3 regions of the Streptococcus halotolerans genome follow, and region 2 is predicted to be linked to each of the others. Evidence: predicted binding sites of a transcription regulator. Region 2 holds the regulator's gene; each other region holds the start of a gene.
What was found. Region 2 encodes Rex, which represses fermentation and respiration genes when NADH is low (regulators of the CRP and FNR family bind a similar motif). Its sites were predicted from a motif close to TTGTGAANTANTTCACAA; they were not measured.

Region 1 (6,700 bases), 450 kb from region 2:
TCCTTGGTTATTGTCCCATTACTATTTACCATCATCGCCATTTATACTGGTGCTGCTGACTTTGGCTTAGATGCTAGTTTCGCAGAATTCTTAGGAGACAATAAACTTGCAAACAACTTAACGGCTGTCGGTCCGATGGTTATGTACGGTATCAACGGCACTGCTAAAACAGGTATTATGCTCCTGTTTGCTATTTTATACTTCTCCATCATGCTTGATGCCGGTCTTTTTGACCCAATCACTGAGAAAATGATTCGCTTCGCTAAAGGCGATCCGATGAAAGTCTTAATGGCGACAGCCATTGTATCAGCTGCTGTTTCGCTTAATGGTGATGGAACGACAACGACGCTTATCGTTGTCTCAGCTTTCTTACCTATCTACAAAAAACTCAACATGAATGTCATGAATCTTGGTGTTTTGATTATCCTTCAAAATACTATTATGAACCTACTTCCTTGGGGTGGACCAACAGCACGCGCCATGTCTGTCCTTGGTGTTGGTGCCGAAATCCTTGGTTACCTGGCTCCTGGTATGATACTTTCAGTTCTTTATGTCATCTTTATCGTAGCACGTAGCATGGGTAAAAAAGAACGCAAACGCCTCGGTGTTAAGGAATTATCGGAAGCTGAAGTACGTAAATTAACAGACATTACAGACCCAGATACCATTGCTATTCGTCGTCCTCAAAATTTCCTTTTCAATGGTATCTTAACGATCATTTTAATTGCCTGGTTGGTTGCTGGATCATTCGTTGATGCAGTCAAAGTTGAACCACTTCTTCTTTTCGCAGTAGGGACATGTATTGCGCTCATGTTTAACTACCCAAAATTAAAAGACCAATCCAAACGTATTGGGGACAATGCTGACAACGCGGTTCAAGTTGTTATCTTGGTCTTCGCCGCTGGTGTTTTCATGGGGCTCTTCCAAGGTTCAGGTATGGCTGGTGCTCTTGCCCAAAGCTTTGCGACCATCATTCCTAAACAACTCGCCGGATTCTGGGGCATTATCATTGCTCTCATCTCTGCACCAGGTACTTTCTTCCTTTCAAACGATGGATTTTACTACGGTATCATGCCTGTCTTGGCCCAAGCTGGTGCGCAATATGGATTTGATAACATGTCGATGGCCCTTGCTTCCCTCATGGGGCAAGCCTTCCACCTACTCAGTCCACTCGTTGCCTTCATCTATCTTCTCCTTCGTTTAACAGGATTGGATATGGGAGAATGGCAAAAAACCTCAGCAAAATACGCATTTGTCATCTTCATCATTTTCATCATAACCGTTATCTTGATGGGACGTATGCCAGTTTACCTACCACAGTAAACAATAATAGGAACTAAAAAGGATTGGAATATTGTCCAATCCTTTTTACAATCGTTTCGTTGATAACTAATCTATGGCGTAAATTAATCCATAACTGTCACCATTTCAGTTAAAACCTTACTGGGTATTATACTAAAATTGAAAAGCTGTTCCAATGCCTTTTTCTTTTGCTTTTTCAACGATCAGCTGTGCCGTCACAATATCAAGAACTGCGGAGCCTACACTCTTAAATACCGTAATATCCTTATCTGATTCTCTACCCTTGATATGCCCCAATAGCAGTTGACCGAGTTCACCAGTGTAGTCACTTTCAGTTAATAAACCCGTTTTGATAGGAGATTGAATGTCTCCTGCTTCAGCTAATACACCATCATTAGTATCAAAAACAACTGCATCTGCCTTAACTAATAGATCCATTGGCAACTCTAACATCTCAGGCGTATAAGCACCGATGCCATTGACATGTGCTCCTTCTTTAATCCAATCCGCTTGGAAAGTGTTTACTTTAGATGTTGTTACAGTCGTCACTACATCAGCATCTCGAACAGCTTCTTCCGCTGTTTCAACAGCAACAATAGTCGTTTTAAAGTGGTCTTTCATCTCTCGAGCGAGTTTATCAGCAAACCTTTTTGCACGTTCAAAGTCAATATCAAACACGTTTAATATTTCTAATTGACGTGCCGTCATCATAGCGATAGCTTGCTGATAACCTTGACCACCAGTACCAATAAGACCACCAATCTTGGCCTCTGGATTAGCCAGCTCCTCTGTTGCAGCTCCCTGAATAGCTGCTGTACGTAATTGCGTCAAATAAGTTCCATCCAAAATAGCAGAAACAATACCTGTCTCTGGATCAAGAGCTACCATGGTAGCAGGTACCGATGGCAAGCCTTTTTCAATATTATTAGGATACACCGATACAATTTTGACACCAAGAGCATTTTGATTTCCTTCGGTGACAGCTGGCATATACAAACTTTGACCTTGAAAATGCTTAACATCCAAATTGGTACGAAGTGGCACAACTGCCTTTCCAGAAGAGTAAAGCTGAGAAGCTTCTTTGGCTGCTAAAATAGCATCCTTCATTGAGAAGCATTCTTGAATATCTTGTTTTGTTAGAATAAGCATGTTTAGATTCTCCTTTCTTAGACTTTTTCCTTTAGCATACCATAAGCACTATACAGGAGTATAAATGCTACAAACCATTGTAATAGTTCAGTATTTAGCTGTGTAACAATAAAAACTGCACAAAGCACACCCATCACGCCAAATGTTGACGTAAACAAGGTGATTTTTCGGCTATATTCACCGGATTTAACAAATTGCACACTGCCTACCGGTACTGAGAAAGTGGCAGAACCCATCATAATTGGAAAAGCAACTGCTGGATTCAAACCTAACAAATACACGGTAATCATTGTGAGCGCATATGAACCAATACCAATGTTATTTAAGGCGCCAAAAATTGCCAAGGCAACAGCAGCTATCACCAGTTTAATACCTGTTAGTTCTGTTGCTGTTCCACCTCCAGGTAATAACCCAAATTTTCCACCAAAGATAATAAGCGCCGCAACAATCATACCAATACCAATTGAAATTTTTAACTTATCTGCTGGTAGCTTGACAGCTAATTTCGCTCCAAAATAAGAACCAATCATCTGGCTGATAATACAGGTCACAAGGGTTATAATACCGACTTTAATATTAGTAATATAGGCTAATGCCATAATAGCAACTGGTATAGTACATTGGGTATTTAAAGTTCCAGGTAATTTTTTAACACTAGTCCAGTTCAATTTAGGATATAAGCTGGTACTAATTGCAAAGTCTGAAATACCAATAGTTGATAAGAAGAACATTATCGCACTGCTAAATGGTAAAGCCAAGGTACTGGCTTCCTCAGCCATGACTTCATGTCTATGCTTTAATAAATCTGCTATCAAAATAACAGTGAAATAAGCATTTACAATAACAACAAGTAATAATAATATATTTTTAAATAACATAGGGTAACTCCACTAATAAATATCGCGAATCCCCTCAAAGTTTTCACCATAATCGTTGCGCAAATCAACGCCATGCTCTTGAATGATTTTCAAGGTGTAGGCATCATGCTTGATGTACTCTTTAGCTAACAGACGCATAGCAACATTGTGAGTCCAGATGACATCACAGTGGTCATCCAGCGTTCCAAATAAAATAATATCATCGTCACAGACTAAATTCACCCAACGACCACCCATGTCTTTACGCTTTTCATCTTCAAAACCATGCTGATAAAAACGTTTGAAGGGTAAGTTGTAACGCCCACTTGCACTGAATAAAATACAGACGAAGTCATCTAAACGCGATTCTGCTTCTTCTAAAGCTTTTGTAATAGATGGCGTAAGTGTATCATCCCATATTTGAATGTAAAGGCTCGATTGTGCATGCTCAATCATATACAGCATTTTTAATAAAACGGACTCTTTACTTTCTAATTGCCACAAAAGCGTGTCTGCTTCTTTCCTTCTAATATCTGACAAGTGTTCATCTAAGTAGTCAATATCGCTAAGGGTTGAGTGTTTTAACATTCCCACAAACTCCTCTGGCGATAAGGCTGAGTACATTTTAGGTTCACTTTTATTAACTAGAACGGCTCCCTTTTTAACCAATATTTCTAAGTAATTGTATACCTTGGACCTTGGAACACCAGATTTTTTGCTAACTTCATATCCAGTCATCAGGCCATGTTCAATCAAACTAAGGTAAATATTGGTTTCAGATTCTGTATAACCGAACTGTTTCATTTTTTGTACCAACATATGGACTCCTTTTAATAATGTAGTAGCTACTTACAGTAACTATTATAATTTTGAAACCGTTTTAAGTCAATGGTTTTTTGTGATTTTTTTAACTTTCTTTGAAAATGATGGTTGTTATTGAGCTCTCACTTTTCAAAAATACACACTCTTTTATAGATTTTCGTTATAATAAAAAGATAGAAAGGATACCTTATGAACCCAATTATCGAATCTGTTAAAGCAAATCTAGATCTCAATCAAAATCTTCCCTTAAAACAGCTCTTTTATGAAGCGCTACGAAAGACTATTATTCTACGCGAAATTCCTGCTGGAAGTCGGATCAATGAAAAAGAATTTTCACTGGAGTTAAACATTAGCCGAACACCTATCCGCTATGCGCTAGCTCAACTTTTAGAAGAAAAATTGGTCGAGCACATCCCCAAGAAAGGGATTATTGTTAAAGGAGTCAGTATTGAAGATGCTATGGAAATTTTTGAAATTCGTAAGTCTTTAGATACCTTGGCTAGCATAACAGCTATGAAGAAAATGTCCTCAGATGATTTTGACGATATGAAAGCTATCTTAACAGATTGCGAAACTTTTATCGTTGATGGCGATGTTGAGCAGATTTTAGACAATTTCAACCAATTTAACAACTGTATTTATGAAAAAAGTCGTATGGTCCGCTTAAGGGAAATTGTCAGCGAGCTCCAAACCTACCTAACTTACTTTAGAGAAATTTCAATCTCATCTACGGAACGTCGTCAACTAGCTCTGAGTGAACACTGGGACATTTATCATCATATGAAAGACCAAAATGCTGAAAAAGTTACGGAAATAACGCACCAGCACCTCGACCGTTCGCTAACCTTTATCCTACAAGAGATGGATGCTCACCCAAATGACTAGAAAACTCCTCGATAACATTAGCCGCGCTGCTCTCAAATCACTACTCTACGAAGTTTCCCTTAGCCCAAAACCAGGCTTGGTGGATCGTTTTGACAATGGTGCTCATGACGATATGACTTTTCAAACCTTCATAGATAGCGCTCTTTCTCTGGCACCCTTCTTTGAGTCCTATTTGACCATAGGTTTTGATACCAGCGATCAATCCCCTCAAGCAGTCTTTCAGCAACTAAGGCAAACTGGGATTGCAGCTGAAAAAGCCATGTTTACGGTAACAAAGGGTATCAATACTCATAAAGGGGTTAATTTTTCGTTAGCCGTTATCTTAGGGGCAACAGGCAGATGGCTAGCTCAAACTGGACGAAACCTAACCAAAGATTATCGCTTTTCTAAAGAAGATAGCTGCGCCATAGGCCAAGTCGCTGCTGAACTTTGTTCAGACGTTTTAGCCATGGATTTGAAAGATTTAGAAACTAAAAAACATCTAAGCTATGGCGAAAGACTTTATTTAGACTATGGCATAACAGGTCCTCGTGGAGAAGCTAGTGCCGGTTTTCCAACCGTGATAACAAAAGCCCTTCCTTTTTTAAGACATGAGATACAACAAAGGGGACCAAAGGACGACGTCCAGTTAAAACTGCTACTTTATCTCATGACTTTTGTCGAAGATGGTAATCTTATCCACAGGGGAGGCATTGCAGCCTGGCAAACGGTCAAAAAAGAAGCTGCGCAACTTCTGGATCACCATTTATCTGATGCAGCTTTGAAAAAAGCTATTTCGGAATATAATACCATCTTGATTAATCGTCATCTGAGTCCCGGTGGTTCTGCTGACCTTCTTGCTCTCACACTTTTCTTTGCTTTTCTTGAAGAACTTATCTAAAAAAATAGCTCTATCATGTCTGTCCTAGGTTACCCCACTGCAGAAATGATAGGGCTTTTGAATGTCTGTCCCCAAAAAATCAAAACTACTGATGTGGACCGGCAGCCTGTTCCAAGGTTATGAGTCAGCCCAACCAGTCAAATCTCATGAAACGGCATTCCCCTGTGCACCACTTTCTCGGATAACGTCTAGGAACACCCCCTGACAAAAAATAAAAAAACGAACAAAATAGCATTCTGTTTAACAGAAAAAACTATCTCGTTCATTTGTTATCATCTTATCAACTTCATAAGCATAGCTAGTAAAGAATCTCTAAAATGAAACACTTTTAGTATAGACTATTTTGGCAAGAGTGCATTACTCGGTCTTTTTATTTTTCTTAATGACGGCTAGTCCTACTACGAGTGATAAGATACCTGACCAGAATCCTGTCGCTGAAGACTCGCTACCTGTTTTTGGTAGGTCTTTCTGACGCTCTGTGTTTATTGATCCTAACTCGTCTTGCGGTTGTGACGGTTCACTTACTTTTAGCGTCTCTAAATCTTTGGATTCCTGAATAGAACTTGACGGTAACGGTTTTTGAGGATCTGTCTGCCATCTTGGTTGTGAATCGTCTGGAGTCTCCGATAACTCTAGGACTTCTTGGTAAACATAGGTAACAATCAGGGTAGTATTTCCTACCACGTGACCAGTTGTAGGAGCTGATGATACTAAATGACTATTGTCATCTACCTCTCCAACCTTGTAAGTTCCCGCTGGGACCAATTTGTAAGTTTTGCCATCATAGCCCACAATCGTCTGTGTT
Region 2 (6,700 bases):
GCCCTAAAAATTCTGGTATCAAACGTGCTCGTAGCCTAGCAGAATACCTTGACGCACCAATCGCTATCATTGATTATGCGCAAGAAGACGATAGCCATCGTGAAGAAGGTTACATCATCGGTGATGTTGCTGGTAAAAAAGCAATTCTTATTGATGATATTCTAAACACTGGTAAGACCTTCGCAGAAGCAAGTAAAATTGTTGAGCGCGGTGGTGCCACTGACATTTACGCTGTATCAAGTCACGGTCTCTTTGCTGGTGGAGCTGCCGATATTCTAGAAGCTGCTCCTATCAAAGAAATTCTTTTAACAGACTCTGTTTTGTCAAAAGAACGTGTCCCTAGCAATGCAAAATACATCACAGCTAGTGAGTTGTTTGCCGATGCCATTGTTCGTATCCAAAAACGCCAACCACTTAGCCCACTCTTTACATTTCACCCAGACGAGGATTAATACATTTTGATTTATTTGGATAATGCTGCAACTACCCCCTTAACAGAGTCTGTTATCGCTGAGATGACACAAACAATGACACTCCAGCTAGCAAACCCATCGAGTATTCACGCGCATGGCCGATTAGCTAGTCAAAAATTAAGAGAGTACCGACAGACAGTAGCATCACTTCTAAGCACAACTCCAAATAATATCATCTTCACTTCTGGAGGCACCGAAAGTAATAACACTGCCTTAAAAGGCTATGCCCTAGCCCATCAGAAAAATGGCAAGCATATTATTACATCAGCTGTCGAACACCATTCTGTATTGCATACTCTGGAGTATTTGGAAAAACGTTTTGGTTTCGAAGTGACTTACCTGCAGCCTGTTAATGGCGTCATTCGTCTTGAAGACTTAGAAAGTGCTTTGCGAGAAGATACTATTCTGGTTAGTCTCATGTACGCCAACAATGAGACTGGAGACATGTTGCCAATTGCTGACGTCGGTAACTTATTAAAAGACCACCCAGCTGCTTTTCACGTTGATGCCGTTCAAGTGGCTGGAAAAATCCTTCTAGAACCAGAGAAACTAGGCATTGATTTCATGTCTATCTCAGCTCATAAGTTTCATGGACCTAAGGGCGTCGGTATCCTGTTTAGTAATCGGATGCTGTTTGACCCCCTCCTACACGGCGGAGAACAAGAAGAGAAACATCGCGCCAGCACTGAAAATCTCATCGGTATTGCGGGCATGACCAAGGCCTTATCTGATAGCCATAAGCATCTAGATGAAAACTGGGATAAGGTGACCCAACTCAATCATGTTTTCTTGGAACAGTTAGCTGGACTGGATTTTTATTTAAATACCAATACTAAAGCAATGCCACATGTGTTAAATATTGGTTTTCCAGGTGCCAACAATGGCATCCTTTTAACACAGCTTGATTTACAGGGATACTCTGTTTCTACTGGTTCAGCTTGTACAGCAGGGACAGTTGATCCTAGTCACGTTTTGGCTGCCAAATATGGAACGGACTCACCTAAGCTTCAAGAATCCATCCGAATCAGCTTTTCAGAATTAAATACTGAAGAGGAAGTTATTGGCTTAGCTAACCTACTAAAATCATTATTAGGAGACTAGAATGGCTTTTGAAAAATCAATTTCACTAAAAGATTGTCAATACACCTATGCGATTGACCCAAACATCAAAAAATATACCCTCAAAGATTTAACTTTTTCAGAAAACAAAGTTGGTCATTATGAACTGAGTCGTCTTTTGGAGGAAGTCCCCAACTCCGGTCAAGGGTTCCTCTTAAAAATTGTTATCCATAAGGAATTGACTGGTTTTAAACTCAATATTACTGATCAATCTGGTCTTCGTTTAGTGAACATCTTTAAATCTGATGACCATAAAATACTGCAAGATAAATTTTACTTCCTAATGGATAGTCTGGTAGAACGTCAAGTCTTTATCAAAAAAGAGCAATAAGGAGGTTCTATGCTAACCATTTCCTATCTAAATGATGCTAAACAAGAAAAAGAAGTTAACTATGAGACTTATGATGCCTACCGTCAAGCCCAGATGTCTTGTGTGATTGGCATTTCTGATCACTTTCCTGTGACAAAAGTGCTATACAAAGATGAGGAAATTGACTACTCTGGTAACTTCGGAAATCTCTTTTACGCTCTTGATAAAAAAGGATTAAGCTAATACATCAAACTGAAGCTGGGAAATATTATCCTAGCTTCTTTTTTTACCTTTTACTGATTAATTAGTCTCAGGCAAAAGGTTCTTCTCGCTTTATTTTGCTAGTTTTCTAGAACAATGAGCGTTCTAATCACATGTTCTCTTTATCTTGTTTATTTGTCACTTAAAAACACCTATACTAGACATAAAAGTTGCATTTTTCACAAAGATTATTTAAAATAAGGAAGTAAAAGCATTTTTAACAAATGATGTATTTATCAAGATTAAAGTACATCTTAGAAAAGGAGACAGCCATGTCTGTTGAAAAAACTATTCCAAAAGCGACAGCCAAACGTTTATCACTTTATTACCGTATTTTTAAACGTTTTTATACTGATAATATTGAAAAAGCAAGTTCTAAACAAATCGCAGACGCAATGGGAATTGACTCTGCTACCGTCCGTCGTGACTTTTCACACTTTGGAGAATTAGGTCGCCGCGGTTTTGGATATGATGTTAAGAAATTAATGAATTTCTTTGCTGATATTCTGGATGACCACTCTACCACTAACGTTACCCTAGTTGGGGTGGGAAATATTGGTCGTGCCCTTATGCACTATCGCTTCCATGATCGTAACAAAATGCAGATTGCCATTGCCTTTGACCGCGATGATAATGAAATCGTTGGAACAAGTTCTCCAGATGGTATTCCCATTCATGGAATCTCTACCATAAAAGAAACCCTCAAAGATACTGACATTGAAACAGCTATCCTTACAGTTCCAAGCCTTCAAGCACAAGAAGTTGCTGATCAGCTGGTCGAAGCTGGTATTAAAGGGATCCTAAGCTTCTCACCTGTCCATCTTTCTGTGCCAAAAGATGTTGTCGTACAATACGTAGACCTTACCAGCGAATTGCAGACACTTCTCTACTTTATGAACCAGAAACAAAATTAACCTCAAAAATTTCGAAGGCTCGTGATTATAGCTTTCATTTTAAAGAAGGTATTTAAAAAATAATGCCCTTCAAAGTGTTAAAAAGAAGATAAAGGATCTGATGATAAATCTGTTATCTTTTTGTTTCTGACCATGTCTTTTCCCAGTGTATCCATAATTAATCAGATAATTCTACTAGGAAAAGGACAATAATCTACTTTTTTAAGTTAAGATTATCACCCTAACATCTGACAAGCGATTGCTAATAACAATCGCTCTTTTTGTTGATTCTCTCAAACATATGAAATTTTCAATCATTGAGTGAGTTAAGACCAAAAGATCGGTACTTCTGATATGGCTCAATGAAAACCTTGCTCTCTGACTAAGCGTTCAATCACAACTAGCATTTCTAAAGCTCCTTGACCGATGACACAAACCTATTTGATTTTGTCATCAATAAAGCTTACAATACGTCAGACTCTTCTCGAAAGCTAAAATAATCCTTATTTCCAATAATCAGATGATCTAACAGGACCAATCCCATATCATCACAACAACGTTTCAATTTTTCTGTGAAACGTAAATCATTCTCACTTGGATCAACAGTTCCTGAGGGGTGATTATGGACTAAAATAATGGATGTTGCCATGTTTTTACAGGCATAATAAAGGATTTCGCGTGGCTCAGCAACCGATCGTCGGACGGTGCCAATAAAAATCGTACGTTGTTCAATAATGCGATTTTGTGTATCTAGATAAAGTACAACCAGATGCTCCTGCTTCTGCCTCCCTAGCTCTATCATCATTTTCTTGGCAACTTGTTGACTTCCCATGATTCTCTCAGAACGTTTAGTCTCTGAGGCATTTATTCGTTTAGCCAATTCAAGCATGGCTTTGAGTTCTGTTGATTTAGCCAGACCAATACCATGAATCGTTTGTAACTCTTGTAGTGATAACTCCTGCAAATCAGCTAGACTATTGAGTTCTGATAAAATAGCTTGAGACAGAGCCATTACAGGCTCTTTTTTCGTTCCTGTCCGTAATAAAATGGCTAGTAGTTCTTGATTACTGAGTTTTTCAGCCCCCAGTTGAACTAAACGTTCACGAGGTAACAGCGCTTCATTTGGAATAGTAACGTGATACATAGAATAATCCCCTTGTCATTTGATTGTCCTATCTATCTATTCGTAAAAATATCAAAAAAGCTAGGCATCTGCCTAGCTTTTCCAATCGAAGATAAGGAATGAAGTTCTCTAATTCCAATGACTATGTTTTCAAGTCTGAATAACCAAATTATTGATCTCTATCATTGAAGTTTACTGATTACTATCTCAATACAATCTCTTTTAACCATTGATGTCACTGATACTTTTCAAGTAGCAGCCTAGCACCCATGACATTTAATGCTTCCAAATAGCTATGTTCCTAGCTCATCATTGAAGACTTAAATTTCATGATAGGGTAAATCATGGGCCTCGGCAACAGCTTGATTAGTCAATTTTCCATGATAGATGTTGAGGCCTGATCGAAGGGCAGGATTTTCAGCAATTGCTGTTTCAAGACCCTTGTTAGCCAACTCAAGCGCATACGGTAATGTCGCGTTTGTCAAGGCAAGTGTCGATGTTCTTGCGACAGCGCCTGGCATGTTTGCCACGGCATAATGAATCACATCATCAACTACATATGTAGGAGCATCATGTGTCGTCACTCGGTCAGCTGTTTCAATAATTCCACCTTGGTCGACAGCAACGTCGATGATCACTGAGCCAGGTTTCATGGTAGCTACCATTTCCTTAGTCACTAGCTTAGGAGCGCGTGCTCCCGGAATAAGGACCGCTCCGATCAATAAATCAGCCTCTGCAACAGCTTCTGCAATATTGAGGGTATTTGACATCAAGGTTTGAACCTTACCATCAAATTGTGTATCGAGTTGTGCTAGACGTGTTGGATTAACGTCCAAAATAGTAACATCTGCTCCTAAGCCGACAGCCATCTTAGCTGCGTTAACCCCTACATTACCGCCTCCGATAATCACGACACGGCCTTTTCTAACACCTGGCACTCCACCTAAAAGAATTCCAGAGCCACCCTCAATCTTCGTCAAGAAGCGTGCACCTATTTGAGTTGCCATACGTCCTGCAACTTCACTCATAGGGTTAAGAAGAGGTAGTCTGCCACGGTCAACGACTGTTTCATAGGCTACGGCAGCTAGTCCACCATCCAGCAAAGCAGTGGTTAATTCAAGTGCTGGAGCCAAGTGAAGATAGGTGAATAGAAGTAAGTCTGGACGAAAATAGACATATTCAGAAGCTAACGGTTCTTTAACTTTGATAACCATATCAGCTGCCCAGGTTTCCTCAGGTGTTTGTTTTATGTCAGCTCCTTGAGCAATATAATCTTCATCAGAAAAACCAGAACCAAGACCTGCATCTTTTTCAATCCAAACCTTGTGCCCTGCTTGTTTAAAAGCTAAGACTCCTGCTGGTGTTAACCCAACCCTGTTTTCATTATTCTTTATTTCTTTCGGAATACCAATAATCATTTTTACAGTCACCTTTCAATAATTTATAACTATTTTCACATAAATGCCCCTTGTAAGTCAACCAAAAACACTCTCACTGATAAGATCGTCAAGCATTAGCAAGCAATTGATTTCCTTTAGTGGTAGCATTTTTCGCCATAAACACTTGATTTTAGAGCAATCTATTCTCTACTGATCAATCATAAACACATTCGAAACAATACTACTCTAACACAGGAGTCGTCTTATAGTAGTTCACGTTGTCCTATCATCAAATCTTAAACACATGAAATAGCATCATTATTACAAAAACTGCCACAAGGACTGCAATCGCAGCAATCCTTTTACAATTTCCCAAAGTATTCATTCGAGTGTCAAATCCTTTACCCAATATCATATAGCCAAATACCGCTCTATCCCCTATTTTTAACAAATAAGTTAACTAAAGCACGTGACCTAAAATGACACTAATGACACTGACAAACGATTATAACTGAATGTTTTGCTTCATATCATTTTTTATAGTGTTGCTTTATTACCTGGCCTTTTATCGTTGTGATTATTGAGATGTCTCCTTGACTATTTTGAGGTGAAGTTTGTAACATTTTTAATAGAATCCATCAAAACAATATCACAATGTCAACAAAACGCTAGTCTGTCATCAGCTTAACAAAGTGAATACTCACTCGGTTCTTGTAGAAATCTTTCATCATCTTGCCACCTGTTCATGTTACAGCAAAAAAGCTCTTAGAAACTGAATTCTAAGAACCTTGTTTGTATTTGCGTCTAACATTTTTATGACCTGTTTAATAATGTGGTGGTCTCACTTGTTTTTCCGACTTCTTCTGCTTCTCTCTGACATTGTCTTTAAGCACTTGATAGAAGGTTCCTGCGATTGGAACAGCGACTAGCATCCCTAAAACACCATTGACAGCACCTCCGACAGTAATCGCTAAAAGAACCCACATCCCTGGAAGACCAATAGAATTTCCAACAACTTTAGGATAAATAAGGTTACTTTCAATTTGTTGCAGGATCAACAGGTAAATGATGAAAAAAACAGCCAACTGGAAAGATTCTGTCGCAATTAAAATAAAACCAACTCCAGCTCCAATAAAGGCCCC
Region 3 (6,700 bases), 1.0 Mb from region 2:
ATAACGTGATAGAACGCTAGAAACTGCCGCACCCAGTGCGATAAAAAGAGCTTGATAGATAGCGATGATGTTATTGGCAATAGAAACACCTGATACGGCGATAAGACCTAGTTGCGCTACCAAGTAGTTGTCAACGAAGCCCATTAACATTTGTAAAAATTGCTCTGCCATGGCTGGAAGGGCAATTCGTAATAATTGTCTTTTTTCTTTCATGGTATTATTTTAACATTTATTAATAGAAGAAAAGACCGAGTCATCTCAGTCTTTAACTCTCATCTGGTAACTATCTGAAACAATGTCTTTGCCTCTCAAACTCTTATCTGGATAGTGCTCAACCAGTGTCATTCCGATTTTTTCTAAAACGGATTTGCTAGCCATGTTACGATGATCTGTAACGGCTGTCAGGTAATTAATGCCTGGCAATGCCATAGCCAAATGCTTCAACGCATGGGCAGCCTCTGTCATATAGCCCTGTCCCGCATAATCTTGGTGTAGCGTATAACCGATTTCTAAAGTATCATCTCGGTCGGTTTCTTTAAAATGGATATTACCAAGCAAATAATTAGACGATTTTTCAACAATGCCACACTTTCCGATGGGCTCTTTGAGGTTATAAAGAACCAGTCCTTGCCAACTTTCTTCTATAAAATGGTATGAAAAAAGCATAGTGTAGATTCTTGTCATCCGAAGTGAAGGCGTAGTAATCCTCCAAATCATCTTTAGTCATGGGTCTCAATAAGAGCCGCTCAGTCTCAAGAACAGGGTATTTTGCCAATTCCACTAAGATTGACATCAGATTATACTCCTAGATAGTTCTCTACAGCTTTTTGCATATCCGATGTCGCAACAACTGTCTTGTGACGGACAGGCATCATCTGTAAATCGCGTACAGCTTCCGGTACCATCACTCCTGATAACTGATGTAGCTGGTCAACCGCTGCAAAATCGTCACCCGAATCCTCTCCTGTCACCGCCTTAACAGCAACCTTCGGGAATTTATAAGGACTAGCGGTTGAAGCAAGAACTGTTGGTGCTTCATCATTTGTTCTATTGCGATATGCTCGATAAACAGCAGAGGCCACCGCTGTATGAGGATCCTCAATATAGTTGTTTTCTTGATAAACTTTTTGGATTTCTACTTCAGTATCAGCTTCTGACGCATAGCCTGCCTCGAAAAGATTGAGGATAGCTTGGTCAATATTCTCAAGGTGATACTCCCCTTTGGACGTCAAGTTTTCCATGAGGTCTTTTGTTTTTCTCGCATCATTTCCAACTAAATGAAAAATCAAGCGTTCCAGATTTGATGAGACTAGGATATCCATCGATGGGCTGCTAGTTACCTTAAAAACACGTTTTTTATCGTAAGTTCCTGTTTGGAAGAAATCTGTTAGCACCTTGTTTTCATTTGAAGCACAAATCAACTTGGCAATCGGCACACCAATCTCACGCGCATAATAGGCTGCTAGGATATTACCAAAATTACCTGTTGGAACCGTAACGTTGATAGCTTGTCCTTTAGCAATGTCACCCGTTTTTACCAACTGAGCGTAAGCATACACGTAATAAACAATCTGTGGAACCAAGCGACCAATGTTCATGGAGTTAGCTGATGACAATTGAATATTTTCTTCTAACAGACGGGCACGCAAGTCAGCGTCATTAAACATGCGTTTGACTTCTGTTTGAGCATCATCAAAATTTCCATCAATCGCTATAACGTGAGTGTTGTCCCCTTTTTGAGTTGTCATCTGCAATTCTTGAATCTTGCTAACACCATTTTTAGGATAAAAAACGATGATTTCAGTTCCCGGAACATCCGCAAAACCTGCCATAGCTGCTTTGCCAGTATCTCCCGATGTAGCGGTTAAAATGACAATTTTATTGTCCACACCTTGCTTTTTAGCCGATGTCGTCAAGAGGTAAGGCAAGATAGACAAGGCCATGTCCTTAAAAGCGATGGTCGATCCGTGGAAAAGCTCAAGATTATAGTGATTGTCAAGTTTAACTATGGGAGCAATTGTCCTTGTGTCAAATTTATCATCGTAGGCATTGGTGATACAATAATCCAGCTCTTCTGATGTAAAATCCTCTAAAAAAGCTGATAAAACCAGTTTAGCCACTTCTTGATAAGAGGCTTTTTTTAAACGATCAAAATCCAACTCAATTTTTGGCATTTCCAAAGGCGTAAATAGCCCTCCATCAGCCGCTAACCCCTGTAAAATAGCTTGACTAGCGCTGACTTGATTTTTATCATCACGTGTAGATTGATAGATTAATGTCATAATGTTCCTCAGTTATCTTTTTTTGTCATTGTCACCTATTTTAACATAATTTTCTGAAAACTTCTCTTTTCATAAACCACTCTTCGCTATCATCATTATAGCAAGTTATAGGACGTTTGATAATCTTTGTATTCAAAAAACGTACCAGATGGCACGTTTTTGGAATTATTTTTTATTGGAAATGTTTACCAGATAATGTCACCCAGATGGCTGCAAGGCAACCGTAAACTTTTTCGGACATGTCTTATCTCTCCTTATTCCTTAATCTTTGTAATCGTAAGCAATTTCGATAATTTCTTTAAGTTCAGAGATAAGTGGTTCTTTTGGATTAGCTGTTGTACATTGGTCTTCGTATGCTTTTTCAGCTAAACGATCTGCATCAGCTTTCAATTGCTCTTTTGTAACGCCTTGTGCTTTCCAGTTCATATCAATGCCTACAGCTTTACCAAGTTTATAAACACGACGAGCAAGTTCTTCAGCTAACTCAGCGTCATTTTTACCCTCAAATCCCATAAAGCGTGCAATGTCAGCATAGTCTTTTTCCGCACGGAAGAAGTCATATTTAGGGAACATCGCATGTTTTTGAGGATCTTTGGCATTGTAACGGATAATGTGTGGCAACAAGATAGCATTGGTACGTCCGTGAGGAATTCCCCATTCACCACCAACTTTGTGAGCGATTGAGTGACAAATACCTAGGAAGGCATTCGCAAAGGCCATACCAGCCATTGTTGACGCATTATGCATTTTTTCGCGTGATTCTTCTGTTGCTTTTTTAACAGATGTTTCAAGGTTTTCAAAGACCAATTTAATAGCTTGGAGGGAAAGTCCACGAGTGTAGTCGCTCGCCATAACTGACACGTATGATTCGATCGCGTGAGTCAAGACGTCCATTCCTGTATCAGCTGTAACGCTAGATGGCACACTCATAACAAGAGCTGGGTCAACAATAGCGATATCTGGTGTCAAAGCATAGTCAGCAAGTGGGTATTTTGTGTGATCATCACTATCTGTAATAACCGCAAATGGTGTCACCTCTGACCCTGTACCAGATGTAGTTGGAACACAGATAAACGTTGTTTTTTCTGCGTAAGGAATCTTGTAAGTACGTTTACGGATATCTAAGAATTTTTGTTTTGCCCCAAAGAAGCTAACATCTGGATTTTCAAAGAACATCCACATTGCTTTAGCAGCATCCATCGCTGAACCACCACCAAGTGCAATGACAGTATCCGGTTGGAAACGATTGAAGATTTCAAGCCCTTTATAAACTGTGTTAGTTGATGGGTTTGGCTCAACATCTGAGAAAATTTCAATTTTTGGATCATTTGGATTGAGTTCCAATTGTTTGCGAACAAGATCCGCATAGCCAAATTGAACCATCCCTGGGTCACAGACCAACATCACTTTTTCAGCTTTGATTTGACGAAGGTAGGTGATTGAGTTTTTTTCAAAGTAAACTTTTGGTGGCAATTTGAACCATTGCATGTTATTGCGACGCTTTGCCAATGTCTTAACGTTAATCAAGTCGAATGCCCCCACGTTGTGTGAAATTGAGTTGTGTCCATATGAACCACATCCTAGTGTCAATGATGGGATCATTTCATTATAGATGTTACCAATACCACCTTCTGCTGATGGTGAGTTAACAAGCACACGGCAAGCTTTCATACGGATTCCATATTGGATTTGAAGGTCTTCGTCTTCGGTATGGATAACCGCTGTGTGACCAAGTCCACCTAAATCAAGCATTGCTTCAGCTTTGGCAAATCCATCTTTAACACCTTTTGATTTGATAAGTGCAAGGACTGGTGACAATTTTTCACGTGACAATGGGTAATCTGGTCCAGCATCTTTGATTTCTGCAAGCAGGATTTTAGTTCCTTTTGGCACTTTAAGACCGGCTAATTTGGCAATTTCTTCAGCTGACTTACCAACAATTTTAGCATTGACAGCTGTTTTAGCTTCGTTAAGGACAGCTGCTTCCAGTTTTTCAAGATCTGATTTCTTAGAAATGACCACACATTGATGGGCTTCAAATTCAGCTTTAACTTCATCGTAAACGTCTTCATCAACGATAGCTGCTTGCTCTGAGGCGCAAATCATACCGTTATCAAATGATTTTGAAACGATAATATCATTAACAGCACGCTTAATTTTAGCATCAGCTGCGATGTAACTTGGTACATTACCTGCACCAACCCCAAGAGCAGGTTTACCTGTTGAGTAAGCTGCTTTAACCATGCCAGGTCCACCAGTTGCAAGCACAGTTGCTACTTTAGGATGATTCATCAAAAGTCCTGTTGCTTCAATAGAAGGTTGATCAATCCATTGAACACAGTTTTCAGGTGCTCCAGCTTCGATGGCTGCATCACGAACGATACGTGCTGCCTCTGCTGAAGATTGTTGAGCTGATGGGTGGAAAGCAAAGACGATTGGGTTACGAGTTTTCAAAGCAATTAAGGCTTTAAAGATTGTTGTTGAGGTTGGGTTTGTTGTAGGTGTCACTCCGCAGATAACACCAACAGGTTCAGCAATCGAAATGAGACCCGCTTCCTTATCTTCTGCGATGACGCCAACCGTTTTATTATCTTTAATAGAGTTCCAGATGTATTCTGAAGCGTACATGTTTTTAATCGCTTTATCTTCATATACACCACGACCTGTTTCATCAACAGCCATTTTGGCTAAAAGCATGTGTTTATCAAGTGCAGCAATCGCAGCTTGATGAACAATATGGTCTACTTGTTCTTGTGTGAAATCAGCCATAGCATCTAAGGCTACAACCGCTTGGTCTGCCAAACGATCAATCATCGCTTGAGTGTCAGTCACTTGAGCTGTTTCTGTTACTTCAGTTGTTTTAGTCACCATAATAGACTCCTTTAAAGACATTAACTTTTTATTGTTAAATGTTTCACAATTATTTTTATGTGTTAATTATATCACAAATAAACATCTTGTAAAGAGTTTTGTGAACTTTTTTTCAAACTTTTTTTTGTGTTCCTCAATTTATGTCCCAAAAATGCTTTCATAGCAAGGATTTAACGCTTTAAAATAATTTAAAAACAAACCCTTCCTAATACTTATTAGAAAGAGTTGTGATTAATGGTCGTTATTTAACTTCAATTTTAGCAATAATCCAGTAATACACGGAAATAACTGCTAACAATGCCAGAGCCCCAATACCTTTGTAAGCAAATTCTGGCAGTTGTGACAGCGCCTCAAATATTCTTGGCACACTATCATGCAACACTAAGCCAAGGGTTGCCAAACCTATTCCGCCTAAAACATAAATGGCGAAGAGAACGAGGAGAACCTTCCATCCCCATTTGTAAATAGCAAAACCAAGGATAGCTATGATAAAACAGCCAGCAAAATTTCCCCAGAACTCTGACAAAAAAGTTTGCCCTGATGGTAACTGCTCACTTTTTGATATTAATGAAAAGAGGGTCGCTACTGCAATCATTATAGCGTAAGCAAAGAAATTAATGATGAAGTAGTTCTTACGTTTATTGCCAAATCTCAAGGTTGAGTCAAAGTCCATCATACCATCAGCAAGTAAGATGATGATTAACCAAATTGTCAAAATACTCGAAATAAGCCACATGCTGCCATTTAGCCAGCTAATATTTTCCATATTAAACGAGCTATTATCGCCAACAAATAAGGTTAGACCAGCAAAGACAGTTACGATAAGACCAAAAACAAGCATAATCAACGCTGCTATTTTTAAATGGTCTAGGAGTTGCATTCCCCTTAATGTTAATGTTCGTTTCATAATTAGTCCTCCACCAAGTAATTAAAGAGTGTCTGTAAGTCATAATAATCCACTTTTCCACCTTGACCAGTTACTTCTTGAATATCCTCTTCAGTAACCGTATCAAAGAGATAATTTTCTGTCATACTGCCTAACTGACGCTGGTGAATGACACGTTTATTAGGAAGACTTGCATTACTAATGCGGACTGCTCTTTTTTGAATGTCTTCAATATCGTCATCCATTATTAACGAAGTATCTTTAAGCATGATGACATGCGATAAGTAGTTTTCGACTTCTTGGATGAGATGGGTAGATAAGATAATGAGACGCGGATACTGAGCATAATCCTCTAACATAATATCAAAGAATTTCTGACGGTTTACAGAGTCTAAGCCATTGGTTGGTTCATCAAAAACTGTTACTGTTTCACGAGTCGCAAGTCCTAAGATATTGTAGACTAATGTCTTGTTACCGGTTGATAATTTTTTGATTTTAAGTTTGGGATTAAGCTTGAACTGTGCCAGGAGATCCGTAGCATAGTCACTATCAAACTTAGGATACATGCTCGCATAATAGCGCAGTAAGTTGGTTATCTTTCCTTGGAAGATGGTATTATTGTCAGCCACAGCACTCGTAACAAAGACAATATGAGCTAAGT

Region 1: a site for Rex is predicted at 4,205-4,222, ahead of A2G56_RS04040 (TrmB family transcriptional regulator). Genes of this name have one in related genera too.
Region 3: a site for Rex is predicted at 5,185-5,202, ahead of adhE (bifunctional acetaldehyde-CoA/alcohol dehydrogenase). Genes of this name have one in related genera too.

Annotation. Positions count from the first base shown of each region.
Region 1 covers NZ_CP014835.1:914,195-920,894, forward strand. The annotation lists gene A2G56_RS04025 (CitMHS family transporter) at 1-1,323, shown strand, start outside; gene A2G56_RS04030 (ornithine cyclodeaminase family protein) at 1,456-2,451, opposite strand; gene A2G56_RS04035 (sulfite exporter TauE/SafE family protein) at 2,469-3,329, opposite strand; gene A2G56_RS04040 (TrmB family transcriptional regulator) at 3,342-4,127, opposite strand; gene A2G56_RS04045 (GntR family transcriptional regulator) at 4,320-5,015, shown strand; gene citG (triphosphoribosyl-dephospho-CoA synthase CitG) at 5,008-5,895, shown strand; gene A2G56_RS04055 (pullulanase) at 6,253-6,700, opposite strand, start outside.
Region 2 covers NZ_CP014835.1:461,777-468,476, reverse strand. The annotation lists gene A2G56_RS02140 (ribose-phosphate diphosphokinase) at 1-452, shown strand, start outside; gene A2G56_RS02135 (cysteine desulfurase family protein) at 459-1,574, shown strand; gene A2G56_RS02130 (DUF1831 domain-containing protein) at 1,576-1,923, shown strand; gene A2G56_RS02125 (DUF4649 family protein) at 1,933-2,145, shown strand; gene A2G56_RS02120 (redox-sensing transcriptional repressor Rex) at 2,436-3,077, shown strand; gene radC (RadC family protein) at 3,520-4,200, opposite strand; gene ald (alanine dehydrogenase) at 4,500-5,597, opposite strand; gene A2G56_RS02105 (AI-2E family transporter) at 6,383-6,700, opposite strand, start outside.
Region 3 covers NZ_CP014835.1:1,492,038-1,498,737, forward strand. The annotation lists gene A2G56_RS06800 (MATE family efflux transporter) at 1-213, opposite strand, end outside; gene A2G56_RS06805 (GNAT family N-acetyltransferase) at 259-666, opposite strand; gene thrC (threonine synthase) at 798-2,282, opposite strand; gene adhE (bifunctional acetaldehyde-CoA/alcohol dehydrogenase) at 2,544-5,153, opposite strand; gene A2G56_RS06820 (hypothetical protein) at 5,395-6,060, opposite strand; gene A2G56_RS06825 (ATP-binding cassette domain-containing protein) at 6,063-6,700, opposite strand, start outside.